3 linked regions of the Collimonas fungivorans genome follow. Each later gene encodes a partner of the first gene's protein in a complex. Links are inferred from orthologs where the notes say so. Each region holds a gene or a part of one and is shown on either strand. Other genes may lie near its edges. The genes, in order: dnaN, dinB and CFter6_RS16275.

What was found.
Region 2: the proteins of dnaN (region 1) and dinB are in contact, whole or in part, in a solved structure (PDB 1OK7), measured with the Escherichia coli proteins. The link is inferred for Collimonas fungivorans from one-to-one orthologs.
Region 3: the proteins of dnaN (region 1) and CFter6_RS16275 are in contact, whole or in part, in a cryo-EM structure (PDB 8GIZ), measured with the Escherichia coli proteins. The link is inferred for Collimonas fungivorans from one-to-one orthologs.

What each region holds. Positions count from the first base shown.
Region 1 is NZ_CP013232.1:303-4,160, forward strand. Bases 714-3,476 are described here. They hold dnaN (DNA polymerase III subunit beta), read left to right. Parts: upstream 714-1,423; coding sequence 1,424-2,530; downstream 2,531-3,476. Other genes in these bases: dnaA (chromosomal replication initiator protein DnaA), read left to right, coding at 714-1,129; gyrB (DNA topoisomerase (ATP-hydrolyzing) subunit B), read left to right, coding at 2,643-3,476. Outside these bases: more of dnaA, read left to right, coding at 1-713; more of gyrB, read left to right, coding at 3,477-3,858. UniProt on the Escherichia coli protein: Confers DNA tethering and processivity to DNA polymerases and other proteins. Acts as a clamp, forming a ring around DNA (a reaction catalyzed by the clamp-loading complex) which diffuses in an ATP-independent manner freely and bidirectionally along dsDNA.
Region 2 is NZ_CP013232.1:3,105,424-3,109,334, reverse strand. What follows is about bases 1,096-3,911. They hold dinB (DNA polymerase IV), read right to left. Parts: upstream 3,221-3,911; coding sequence 1,970-3,220; downstream 1,096-1,969. Other genes in these bases: CFter6_RS13300 (hypothetical protein), read right to left, coding at 3,543-3,911; CFter6_RS25675 (hypothetical protein), read left to right, coding at 1,664-1,870; CFter6_RS13310 (HEAT repeat domain-containing protein), read left to right, coding at 1,096-1,233. In the rest of the region: more of CFter6_RS13310, read left to right, coding at 583-1,095. UniProt on the Escherichia coli protein: Poorly processive, error-prone DNA polymerase involved in translesion repair and untargeted mutagenesis. Copies undamaged DNA at stalled replication forks, which arise in vivo from mismatched or misaligned primer ends.
Region 3 is NZ_CP013232.1:3,794,569-3,798,583, forward strand. What follows is about bases 623-3,542. They hold CFter6_RS16275 (DNA polymerase III subunit gamma/tau), read right to left. Parts: upstream 3,186-3,542; coding sequence 1,059-3,185; downstream 623-1,058. Other genes in these bases: CFter6_RS16270 (YbaB/EbfC family nucleoid-associated protein), read right to left, coding at 654-974; CFter6_RS16280 (isovaleryl-CoA dehydrogenase), read left to right, coding at 3,419-3,542. Also shown: recombination mediator RecR, read right to left, coding at 1-591; more of CFter6_RS16280, read left to right, coding at 3,543-4,015. UniProt on the Escherichia coli protein: Part of the beta sliding clamp loading complex, which hydrolyzes ATP to load the beta clamp onto primed DNA to form the DNA replication pre-initiation complex.

The sequences.
Region 1 (3,858 bases):
GGCCGGCGCGCAGTCGTCAGCAGCCAGCGGCGGCAGTTATGGCAACAGCAACTTCGACCGCCTGCCGGAAGTGCAGACCGAGAACAGCACCGCCAGCGCCCGGCGCGACCAGTCGCGCATCAATACCGCCCTGAGTTTCGACAGTTTTGTCACCGGTAAAGCCAACCAGCTGGCGCGCGCGGCAGCGATCCAGGTCGCCAATAACCCCGGCGTTTCTTACAACCCGCTGTTCCTGTACGGCGGTGTCGGCCTCGGCAAAACCCACCTGATCCACGCCATCGGCAACCAGCTGCTGGCCGACAATCCGAACTCGAAGATCCGCTACATCCACGCAGAACAGTACGTTCGCGACGTAGTGACTGCTTACCAACGCAAGGGTTTCGACGACTTCAAACGCTATTACCATTCGCTTGATTTGCTGCTGATCGACGATATCCAGTTCTTCGGCGGCAAGAGCCGCACCCAGGAAGAATTCTTCTACGCCTTCGAAGCGTTGATTGCAGCAAAGAAACAAATCATCATCACCAGCGACACCTATCCGAAAGAAATCACCGGCATGGATGACCGCCTGATTTCGCGTTTCGACTCGGGCCTTACGGTGGCCATCGAGCCGCCGGAACTGGAAATGCGGGTGGCGATCCTGCTTAAAAAAGCGGCATCCGAAGGCGTCACCTTCTCCGACGACGTCGCGTTTTTTGTTGCCAAACATCTGCGTTCCAACGTCCGCGAACTGGAAGGCGCACTGCGCAAGATTCTTGCTTACTCTCGTTTTCATGGCAAAGACATCAGCATCGATGTGGTCAAAGATGCATTGAAGGACCTGCTGTCGGTACAGAACCGCCAGATCTCCGTCGAGAACATCCAGAAGACCGTGGCTGACTTTTTCAACATCAAAGTTGCCGATATGTACTCGAAAAAGCGCCCGGCCAATATCGCCCGTCCGCGCCAGATTGCGATGTACCTTGCCAAGGAACTGACCCAGAAAAGCCTGCCGGAAATCGGCGAACTGTTCGGCGGCCGCGACCACACCACGGTGTTGCACGCAGTCCGCAAGATCGCCGGCGACCGCACCAAGAATCCGGAATGCAACCACGAATTGCACGTGCTGGAACAGACCCTGAAGGGCTGATGTCGATATGCCGGGCGATTGTGCACGTTGCCTGCGGCCCTGTGGATAAGTTTGTATAGGGCAAGCTGAAAACTGGGCGGCGACTGTGGTTTTTTTGTCGATTGTGTGAAACGCAGCAGCTTGTTGGTTTATTAACTAACAATCGCAAAAAAGCCGGGAAACGGCGCAGATTTCCGGGCCGGATGGGTCCGTAGAGGGTCGATTTAAGTTACATTTACAGACTGCTTACCAAGCATTCAAACCCGTACTTCAGCAAGCAGCAATATTTGATTTTTAAATAACAAGGATATAGCTATGCAATTGGTCAAAACCAACCGAGATACCCTTCTCCGGCCACTGCAGATCGTGAGCGGTATTGTCGAGCGTCGGCACACATTGCCGATTCTGGCCAATATCCTCATTCGCAAAGAAGGCGAAAAGGTCTCTTTCCTGTCGACCGACATCGAAGTGCAAATCACCACCAACGCCAACGTCGGCAGCGGCGGCGAAACCGCAGCCACCACCGTTGCGGCACGCAAGCTGCTGGACATCCTGCGCGCCCTGCCAGACACCGGCGAAGTCTCGCTGACCCTGAGCAACAAACGCATGACCGTGCAGTCCGGCAAATCGCGTTTTGCGCTGCAAACCCTGGCCGCCGAAGAATTCCCGACGGTAGCCCAGGCAGACCATTACAACGCCACCGTCACCCTGCCGCAAAAGACGCTCAAGCACCTGTTCAACATGGTGCACTTCTCGATGGCGCAACAGGATATCCGTTACTACCTGAACGGCTTGCTGCTGGTCCTCGACGGCAAGAACGTCATCGCGGTCGCCACCGATGGCCACCGCCTGGCGTTTTGCCAGGTCGCCACCGAACAAGAGTTCGCGCGCCAGGAAGTCATCATCCCGCGCAAGACCATCATCGAACTGCAGCGCCTGCTGGAAGAAACCGACGAACCGGTCCAGCTCGAAATCGCCAACAATCAGGTCAAGCTGTCGTTCGCCGATATCGAACTGATCTCCAAGCTGGTCGAAGGCAAGTTCCCTGACTACACCCGCGTGGTGCCGAAGGGCTACAAGAACGATTTCACCATCAGCCGCGACCAGCTGCTGCGCTCACTGCAACGCGCCGCCATCATGACCAGCGACAAGTTCAAGGGCGTGCGCTGGGTAGTCACCCCAGGCAGCCTCAAGATCAGCTCCACCAACGCCGACCAGGAAGAAGCGATCGAAGAACTGGAAATCGATTACGGCGGCGATAGCGTCGACATCGGCTTCAACGTGACTTACCTGCTCGACGTCCTCAACAACCTCAAGGGCGACAACGTCAACATCGCCCTCGGCGACGCCAATTCCTCGGCACTGATCACCGTGCCGGAAAACGCTGACTTCAAATACGTCGTCATGCCGATGCGGATCTAGTCTGCATAAAAACAGGGCGGAAAGCATCGAGCTGTTCCGCCCTGTTTACTTGTAAAAATAGCACTCAGCCCCAATATAAGCAGTTCCGAAGTAAGCTTTTCAGAAGGTAGCCATGTCATCAGCCCCAGACAACACCAATCAGCCGCAACCCAATGCATACGGAGCGTCCTCGATCCAAATTCTCGAAGGCCTGGAAGCGGTACGCAAACGCCCCGGGATGTACATCGGCGACACCTCTGACGGCACCGGCCTGCATCACCTGGTGTTCGAAGTGCTGGACAACTCCATCGACGAATCGCTGGCCGGCCACTGCACCGAAATCCACGTCACCATCCACGCCGACAACTCGATCTCGATCACCGACAACGGCCGCGGCGTGCCGACCGGCATCAAGTTCGACGACAAGCACGACCCGAAACGCAGCGCCGCCGAAATCGTCATGACCGAGCTGCACGCCGGCGGCAAGTTCGACCAGAACTCGTACAAGGTATCCGGCGGCCTGCACGGTGTGGGTGTGTCTTGCGTTAACGGCCTGTCCAAGCTGCTCAAGCTGACCATCCGCCGCGACGGCAAAGTGCATTACATGGAATTCGTGCGCGGCGTCCCGCAAAACCGCGAAACCGAAACCATCGACGGTATGCTGGTCTCGCCGATCAAGGTCATCGGCGACACCGACAAGCGCGGCACCGAAGTCCACTTCTGGGCCGACGAAGAAATCTTCACCCACGTCGAATTCCACTACGAAATCCTGGCCAAGCGCATCCGCGAACTGTCCTTCCTCAACAACGGCGTGCACATCAAGCTGACCGACCAGCGCACCGGCAAGGAAGAAAACTTCGCCTTCGAAGGCGGCACCCGCGGCTTCGTCGAATACATCAACAAAGCCAAGACCGTCCTGCACCCGACGATTTTCCAGGCCACCGGCGAAAAAGACGGCGTCAGCGTCGACGTCTCCATGCAATGGAACGACGCCTACAACGAACAAGTACTCTGCTTCACCAACAACATCCCGCAACGCGACGGCGGCACCCACCTCACCGGCCTGCGCGCGGCGATGACCCGCATCTTGAACAAGTACATCGAAGAACATGACTTCGCCAAGAAAGCCAAGGTAGAAACCAGCGGCGACGACATGCGCGAAGGCCTCACCTGCGTGCTGTCCGTGAAAGTGCCAGAGCCGAAATTCAGCTCGCAAACCAAAGACAAGCTGGTCTCCAGCGAAGTGCGCCTGCCGGTAGAAGAAATCGTCGCCAAGACGCTCAACGACTACCTGCAAGAACGCCCGAACGACGCCAAGATCATCTGCGGCAAGATCGTCGAAGCCGCCC
Region 2 (3,911 bases), 3.1 Mb from region 1 along the record:
ATCCTTGCATCGGCTCATTAATAAATATTCTTAATAGCCTTTAAGGTTCGTTGTCGGCCAAACTAGGATACCTAGGGAGTCTCATATACGCCGTTCAAATCGGTATTGAAGGTCTGCTCCAGGTGGAACTGGCCGCTGTGGGTCGGAATTGACCTGTTGCGGCTGGCTCAAAACGGCCAGAAGCGGCCGCTCAAAAATGGAATCAAATATGCGATTTAAATTAGAGTATGTGTCGACTGGTAGTGCTCCGTACGTATTGGCACGTCAAATGGACGGTGGCAGTTTCACGATAGGTCTCGATTCGCGTCTTGGTGGTGCCCGTATTAAGATGAGTCTTTCACAACCTCGCTCATTGCGCCCTGACGGTTCACCAGACCTGACCGTATTTGCTTTTCAATTGTTGGGAGCTTCAGAGGTGTCCGTTTTGAAGGTCGGCGAAATGGTAGATCTGACTCCTGGAGTAGGTCAGTAACGGCCAGTAGCGGCCCCAAGTGCATAGCAGGACCGCTGTCGGCCAAAAGCGGCTGTACGAGCAGGCGACCAATTTAATACCTTTACAGTAACCTTCCTTAAGGTGGAACAATGCGTCACGAGTTAGTCGACCTAATTGAACGAATGACAGTCCGCGAGAAAATCATCAATTCGGGCGATTCGATTTCCTGGCATGCGTATCGCGAAGCAGAGCGGCTTGACGACAAATCCATGGTTGATGAACTCGATGAATATCTTGCGCAAAAGCCAACGAAAGATCAGCGATCAGCAGCCTACTTCATCATTGGTAAGATCGCAAAGAACTGTGCCAGCCTAGAATGCGCGTCACGCTTAATTGCATACTCATCTAGGGAAAAAGATAAATATGCGCTCGCAAATCTTCTTGACGGGCTTGCAGAAATACCAAAGCCCGAAAGCCTCGAAATCGAACCGCTATTCTCTCTCCTACAAGATAGTCGATGGCTTGTGAGGCATGCTGCAATCCGGTCTCTTCAAGGGTGCGCGAGTTCCGAAGCTGAAGATAAGTTGTTGGAAGTGCTAGCCAATACGTCTGATCCCGATGACGCGGTTTACTGCCACAGCACTCTTGGCAGAATTGGATCATACAAAGCCCTACCCGCTCTTGCGCAGGGCCTAAAATCTCGAAAGCGCGATGTGAAGATTTCAGCCCAAGCGGCAATTACGGCGATTGAGGTACGAAATGACCGCTTGACCGAAGAAGCTATAGTGGTCCAGCTTTAGCATTGAGCGTCTGGTTTGCAGCAAGGCGAATGATATTTTTGGGTCGAATTGCAATAGCCTGCTGCCGGCCAAGAGCAGCCGGTCACACATGTCAGCTAAAATCGGGGCGATTCCGACAAACTATTTCGTTACGAATGAAACGATGGACGATCCTCAGAGCCTATGGCAGTCATAATAGCTAAATCCGTACAAGAGAACGTACAAAAAGAATTTCATCGCACAAAGTGAATAGTACGGCGGCTCCAACCTTCCATCGTGGGGCTGGCCAGTTTCTATGTCGCATTTATATATTTTTTTGCGCGAGAGCATGCCAAGACCGGGGCGATTTTAACTCGATGGGTAGGTCTGATTTTTAACTTTATATTTCAAAATAATGAATCCGCCTTGGCTTAAATTTCCAAACATACTTTTTCGTTCAATTGGATGGCGCATGGGTTTTGGCGAAGAATATATGCGCCAATGGGAAGCCCATTACTTCGCTCTGAGTATAGACGAACGTAACGACTATAAAGCTTCATTTCCTGAGCCAGAATCATGGCCGCACTGGTATTCAATTGTTGAGCAAATCCAACGCACCCGCATTGAAGACGATGCATACTTTGCGGACCTCAAGTCAAAAGATAATGCTTCTTCTTGAAAGTGAATGTCCGGTTGTGGGAAGCACCAGAGTCCGCAACGGGTCGGAAGTTGCCGGTCGTTGGACGTCGTGTGTCAGGTCAAGTCTGAGCTAGTACACTTAAAGCTCTTCAAACAACGGTAGATTCCCACCTTTGTCGCTCAGCGCGCTTATCACTCTTGTTGGCGGTTGCGTTGCGCCATTTAGCAGGACGCTCAAAGCCGACTCCACATTTGCAGCCTTTTCTAGCGATCCAACGCGAACCCCTATAAGGCGCAATCGTCGTTCAAGCGGCACACGCTTTAAGCATTGTCCGGCAAGTCGCCGAATGACTATTTCATCATTCGTGTAGCTGTCAACGGTATGATCACGTGTCGCGATCTTAAAATCGTCATATCTGAGTTTGATCCCGATCGTTTTTCCAACATAACCTTTACGCTGCAAATCCGCAGCAACCTGTTCGCAAAGGCGAGTAAATATCGCACCCAATTCTTCTTTATCGCGCACGGCATGCATGTCACGTTCAAAGGTGGTTTCGCGGCTCATTGAAACCGGTTCGCTGTGCGTTTGGACCGGACGATCGTCCTTACCTCGTGCTGCATTGAACAGCCATGTGCCATAGCTTTTGCCAAAGTGCTGTAACAGCCAGCTATGTTCTCGCATCGCCAATTCGCCAATGGTCCGAATTCCGAAACTCATCAGTTTTTCATCGGCTTTGGGTCCGATGCCATTTATCTTGCGACAGGGCAGTGGCCAAATCATCCTCTCGACGTCCGTCTCATAGACGATAGAAATACCATTTGGTTTATTAAACTCACTTGCCATCTTGGCTATTAATTTGTTTGGGGCAACGCCGATCGAACAGGTAAGCCCGGTCACTTTCAAAATTGAAGCCTGTATAGCTTCGGCTAGCATGCGCCCACCGTCGTCTTGCGCCCCTGGTACATTCGTCAGATCAAAAAACACTTCGTCGATTCCGCGATCCTCCATGATTGGCGCGATCTCGATTATTTCCGATTTAAACATTCGCGAATACTTGCGGTACTCGTCAAAATCAACTGGAAGCAAGATCGCTTGAGGACATTGCTTTGCGGCCTTCATCAGTCCCATCGCAGACCCAACGCCGAATTTCCTAGCCGCGTATGTTGATGTAGTAATCACACCACGGCCAGTGTAATCTTTCAAAAGAGGGAATGCTGAGATCGGGATATCGCACAAAGGCCGTTGGCCTGCAGCTTTTAACATCGTATCGTCGGGTCTCCGACGTGAACCGCCGATTACAACCGGCAAGCCCATTAGCTGGGGATAACGGAGCAATTCCACCGATGCATAAAATGCATCCATGTCGAGGTGTGCAATTCGGCGAGTCATTGAGCGATGGAGCAGCTATAGACGAACGACGCCAGAAATAATTCGACGTAAATTGGTCGACGTTCCGGCGACAGAATAGAATATTATGAACTTCATCATTCGCACATAATACTGTATAAAAGAACAGTGGTGCAAACTCTATTGTATCGTCAAAGGACAGTCTGATCCGATGTGCTGCCCAGCATCTCGCAGCGACCTGAGCAGTTTAAAAAAACACCAAATCTGCTGCAGGGAAGGCTGGGTCGGTATGGTCAGTCAAGGGGTGTTCATAAAAGTGGTACATAGAAGCGATTATATAAACTCCCCAATGACGACCCTTCGCTCAGGACTTCGCCTTGTAAAAATCTCCAAGCAGCTTGCGCAGGTCACAAGGGGTATTCAGGAAGACGTCAAGCCTATCAATCTGTTGAGCTCTGACCTTTTCAAGTTCTTCCTGCAGCGCGAGATTCTTCGCCTCTAGGTCACCGATACGTTTTTGAAGTACTGCGCGCGGAGCAGTCTTGTATTTGAGTGTAGTGTTATTCTGCGTCTGCCTTTGCACTTCTTTGGCCTCGCTGAATGCCTCGGCAATGAGTTTTCTGCCGTTCCACTCCTTCTGAGAGAGCATCTGGCGGTTGAACCCATGACCTACTTTCTTTTTTGCATGGGCTATGATGCTCTCCCATGTCACGGGGATTTCCGCATCGGGCAT
Region 3 (4,015 bases), 3.8 Mb from region 1 along the record:
TGCGCGCCGGTCCAGCATGGCGCGCGCGATGGTGCCGGCGTCGACATACTCCAGCTCGCCGCCTACCGGCACGCCGCGCGCCAAACGGCTGACCTGCAGGCCGCGGGCTTTCATCGTCTCGCTGATGTAATGGGCAGTGGCTTCGCCTTCGTTGGTGAAATTGGTGGCCAGCACCACTTCCTTGACGACGCCGTCGGTGGCGCGGCTGATCAGCTTCTCCAGCTGGATGTCTTTGGGGCCGATGCCGTCCAGCGGCGACAGGCGTCCCATCAGCACAAAATACAAACCCTTGAAAGTCAGCGTCTGTTCGATCATCAGCTGGTCGGTAGGCGTCTCCACCACGCACAGCAAACTCGGATCGCGCTCCGGATCGAGGCAGGTTTCGCACACCTCGTTCTCGGTGAAGGTATTGCACAGCGCGCAGTGGCGGATCTGGTCGACCGCCTGCGTCAGCGCCCGCCCCAGCAAGGCCGCACCGTCGCGGTCATGCTGCAGCAAGTGATAAGCCATGCGCTGAGCCGACTTGGGGCCGACACCGGGCAGATGACGCAAGGCTTCGGTCAGCAAGGTGAGACTGGAAGGAATTTTCACGGCTGGCCCTGCATCAGGTTACAAGCGTCATGCGGTCGGTGCTCAATCAATGATACGGTTGATCAGAATGGCAGTTTGAAGCCGGCAGGCATGCCAGCGGTCAGGCCGGACATTTTTTCAGCCGACAGCGCTTCAGCCTTGCGCACTGCATCGTTGAACGCGGCGGCTACCAGGTCTTCCAGCATGTCCTTGTCGTCAGCCAGCAGCGAAGCGTCGATTGCCACCCGCTTGACTGCGTTCTTGCAAGTCATCACGACTTTCACCAGGCCTGCGCCCGACTCGCCTTCGACTTCGATCAAGGCCAGTTGGTCTTGCATCTTCTTCATGTTGTCCTGCATTGCCTGGGCTTGTTTCATCAGCCCTGCCAGTTGGCCCTTCATCATGGTGCTTCTCCTATAAAAACAGATAATCTGACTGGTATTTCAAACGGGCCAAGCCGATGCCGGCCCGCGTTGCTTCCGGCTGCTTCAGCCCAGAGGCTTGATCGATCCCGGCACGATCGATGCGCCGAATTCACGCATCATGCTCTGGATGAAGGGATCGCTCTGCGCGGTCAGTTCCGCCAGGCGCTGGCGCTCTGCCTGCGCCGCCAGCATCTGCGCGTTGGCGGTATGGCGCACCGTACCGAGCTCGGTTTCCACTTTGACCGGACGGCCGAAATGCTCGCTCAGCGCAAGCTCCAACTTATCGACACTGCCAGCCGAGCGCAGTGTATCGAACGGAATCCGCAGATGAAACTGGGTCGCCGGGCCGCTGCTGTCGGACTTGACCAGTTCGCTCTGCTGCGCCAGCTGATGTGCCACGCCGCGCACCGCAAGGGTGGAAGCCAGCAAGGGCCAGTTGCCGTCCCAGTTCAGGTTCGGATCGGGCTGCAGCACCAGCGGCGGCAGCGGCTCCGGCGCAGCTGCCGGCTGCTGCACCACCGGTTCGGCGCGCACAGGCTGGCGGCCATTGCTCACTGCGCCGTTGGCGGCAGCTGGGCGCGACGGAGGGGCTGGCGATGAATACGACTCAGTTTTTTTTTCAGCCGCCGAACTGGAAAATTCGGTGTCCGGCAAATCCATGGGCAGCGGGATCTCTTCTTCCCAAGGCGGCACCGAAGAATTCTGCGGCACTTGCTGCACATAGGCCGGCGCCGCCGGTTTGGCGTCCGCTACGTCCGCTACGGCCGCCGCGGCTGGCTGGCTGACCGGTGCTGCCGGCGCCTGGCTTGACTGCGGCCGTGCCGGTGCGCCGCCCTTGCGGGAAGACGCGGCGCGCGCTGCTTCCAGCGCCGCCCGGGCCGGACTCATGGCGCCGTTGCCGGCGGCTGGCGCAAGAGGTACAACTGGTGCGCTGGTGCTGAGTGTCGGCGGTGCGCTGCTCAGGCGGGCGGCGGTTGGCGCCGCCTGTGCTGGCGGCCTCGTCGATGCAGCAGGCGCGGCTGTGGCTGGCGCAGTGCTTGCCTGCGGCCGCGGACGGCTGACCGGCGGCGGCGCCGCGATGCTGCCGCCGGCTTGCGGCCGGAACGCCAGCATGCGCAGCAGGGTCATCGAAAAACCGGCGTATTCGTCCGGCGCCAGGCCAAGTTCATTGCGGCCGTGTACGGCGATCTGGTAAAACAGCTGTATTTCTTCGGCATCGAACAAGGCCGACAGCCGGATCACTTCTTCGCGTTCCGGCAAATCGTCGGCCAGGGCTGCCGGCACGCTTTGCGCCAGCGCTACCCGATGCAGCAACGTGCCCAGGTCTTGCAGCGCCGCGCTGTACGACAAGCTGCGGCTGGCCATGTCGTCGGCCACCGCCAGCAAGCCGGGGCCGTCTTTCGCCACCAGCGCATCCAGCACGCGGATCAGGTAAGACTGGTCGAGCGCACCGAGCATGCCCTGCACCGCTTCCAGGGTCACCTTGCCGGCGGCATAGGCGATCGCCTGGTCGGTCAGCGACAGCGCATCGCGCATCGAGCCGTGCGCGCCTTGCGCCAGCAAGCGCAGCGCCGGGGTTTCGAATTCGATCTGTTCCTGGCCCAGGATATTGTCCAGGTGACTGATGATATGGCCGGGCGGCATCTGCTTCAAATTGAACTGCAGGCAACGCGACAGCACCGTCACCGGGATTTTTTGCGGGTCGGTGGTGGCCAGGATGAACTTGACATGTTCAGGCGGCTCTTCCAGCGTCTTCAGCATCGAATTGAAAGCGTGGTTGGTGAGCATGTGCACTTCGTCGATCATGTAGACCTTGAAGCGCGCATTGGACGGCGCATACACAGCCTGCTCCAGCAACTGCGCCATTTCGTCGACGCCGCGGTTCGAGGCCGCGTCCATCTCGATATAGTCGACAAAGCGCCCGGCGTCGATCGCCACGCACGCTTCGCACACGCCGCACGGCGTCGCGGTGATGCCGCCGTTGCCGTCGGCGCCGATGCAATTCAGCGATTTCGCCAGGATCCGCGACAAGGTGGTCTTGCCGACGCCGCGCGTGCCGGTAAATAAATAGGCGTGGTGCAGGCGCTGCTGCTCCAAGGCATGCGTCAAGGCCCTTACGACGTGTTCCTGGCCGACCAGCGTATCGAAACTCCTGGGGCGATATTTACGGGCGAGAACTTGGTAGGACATAGGCAGCGGATAGGGGCAGCAAGTTGTGAAAGCAAATTGTGAAATACAGACAGCATTTTACCTGACAGACGAAGCCCGCACAGCTTTTAAACTTGCCGGCATTTCATTGGGGAAGCGCCGACTGAAGCGCCGCTCTAGATAATTGCCTGACAACACCTTCCAGAGAACCCGGGCAAGGGGTAAAGTCAAGGTAAAGCCAAGCAACACAGCCCCATAAAATCAGGAGATCACTCATGCAAGGGCAGACCCACGAAGTCACCAATCAGGTGCCTGAACTGTATGGCAACAACCTGTACCTGGACGACACCATCTTGCAAGCTGGCGTGCAGCGCCTGCACGGACAATGGCGCGCCGAGCAGCTGGCGCGCTACGGCGCCGAGCTCGGCAGCAAGGAAAGCTGGCAGCTGGCTGAACTGGCCAACCGCCACCAGCCCGAACTGAATACTTTCGACCGCCTCGGCAACCGCATCGACGCCGTCGAATTCCACCCGGCCTGGCACGCCCTGCTAGGCATGCTGCGCCGCGAAGGTTTGCATGCCCTGCCCTGGATCAAGCCGCAAAGCGGCAGCCACGTGGCGCGCGCCGCCGGTTATTTCCTGCACGCCCAGCTGGAAGCCGGATCGCTCTGCCCCACCACCATGACTTTCGCCTCGATCCCGGTGCTGCAGCAGGAACCAGCCTTGTTTGCCGCCCTGCAGGCAAAACTGTTGTCATGTGAACATGACAGCCGCGACCTGGCGCTGGAACACAAGAACTCTATCCTGCTCGGCATGGGCATGACGGAAAAACAAGGCGGCTCCGACGTGCGCAGCAATACCACCACGGCCATC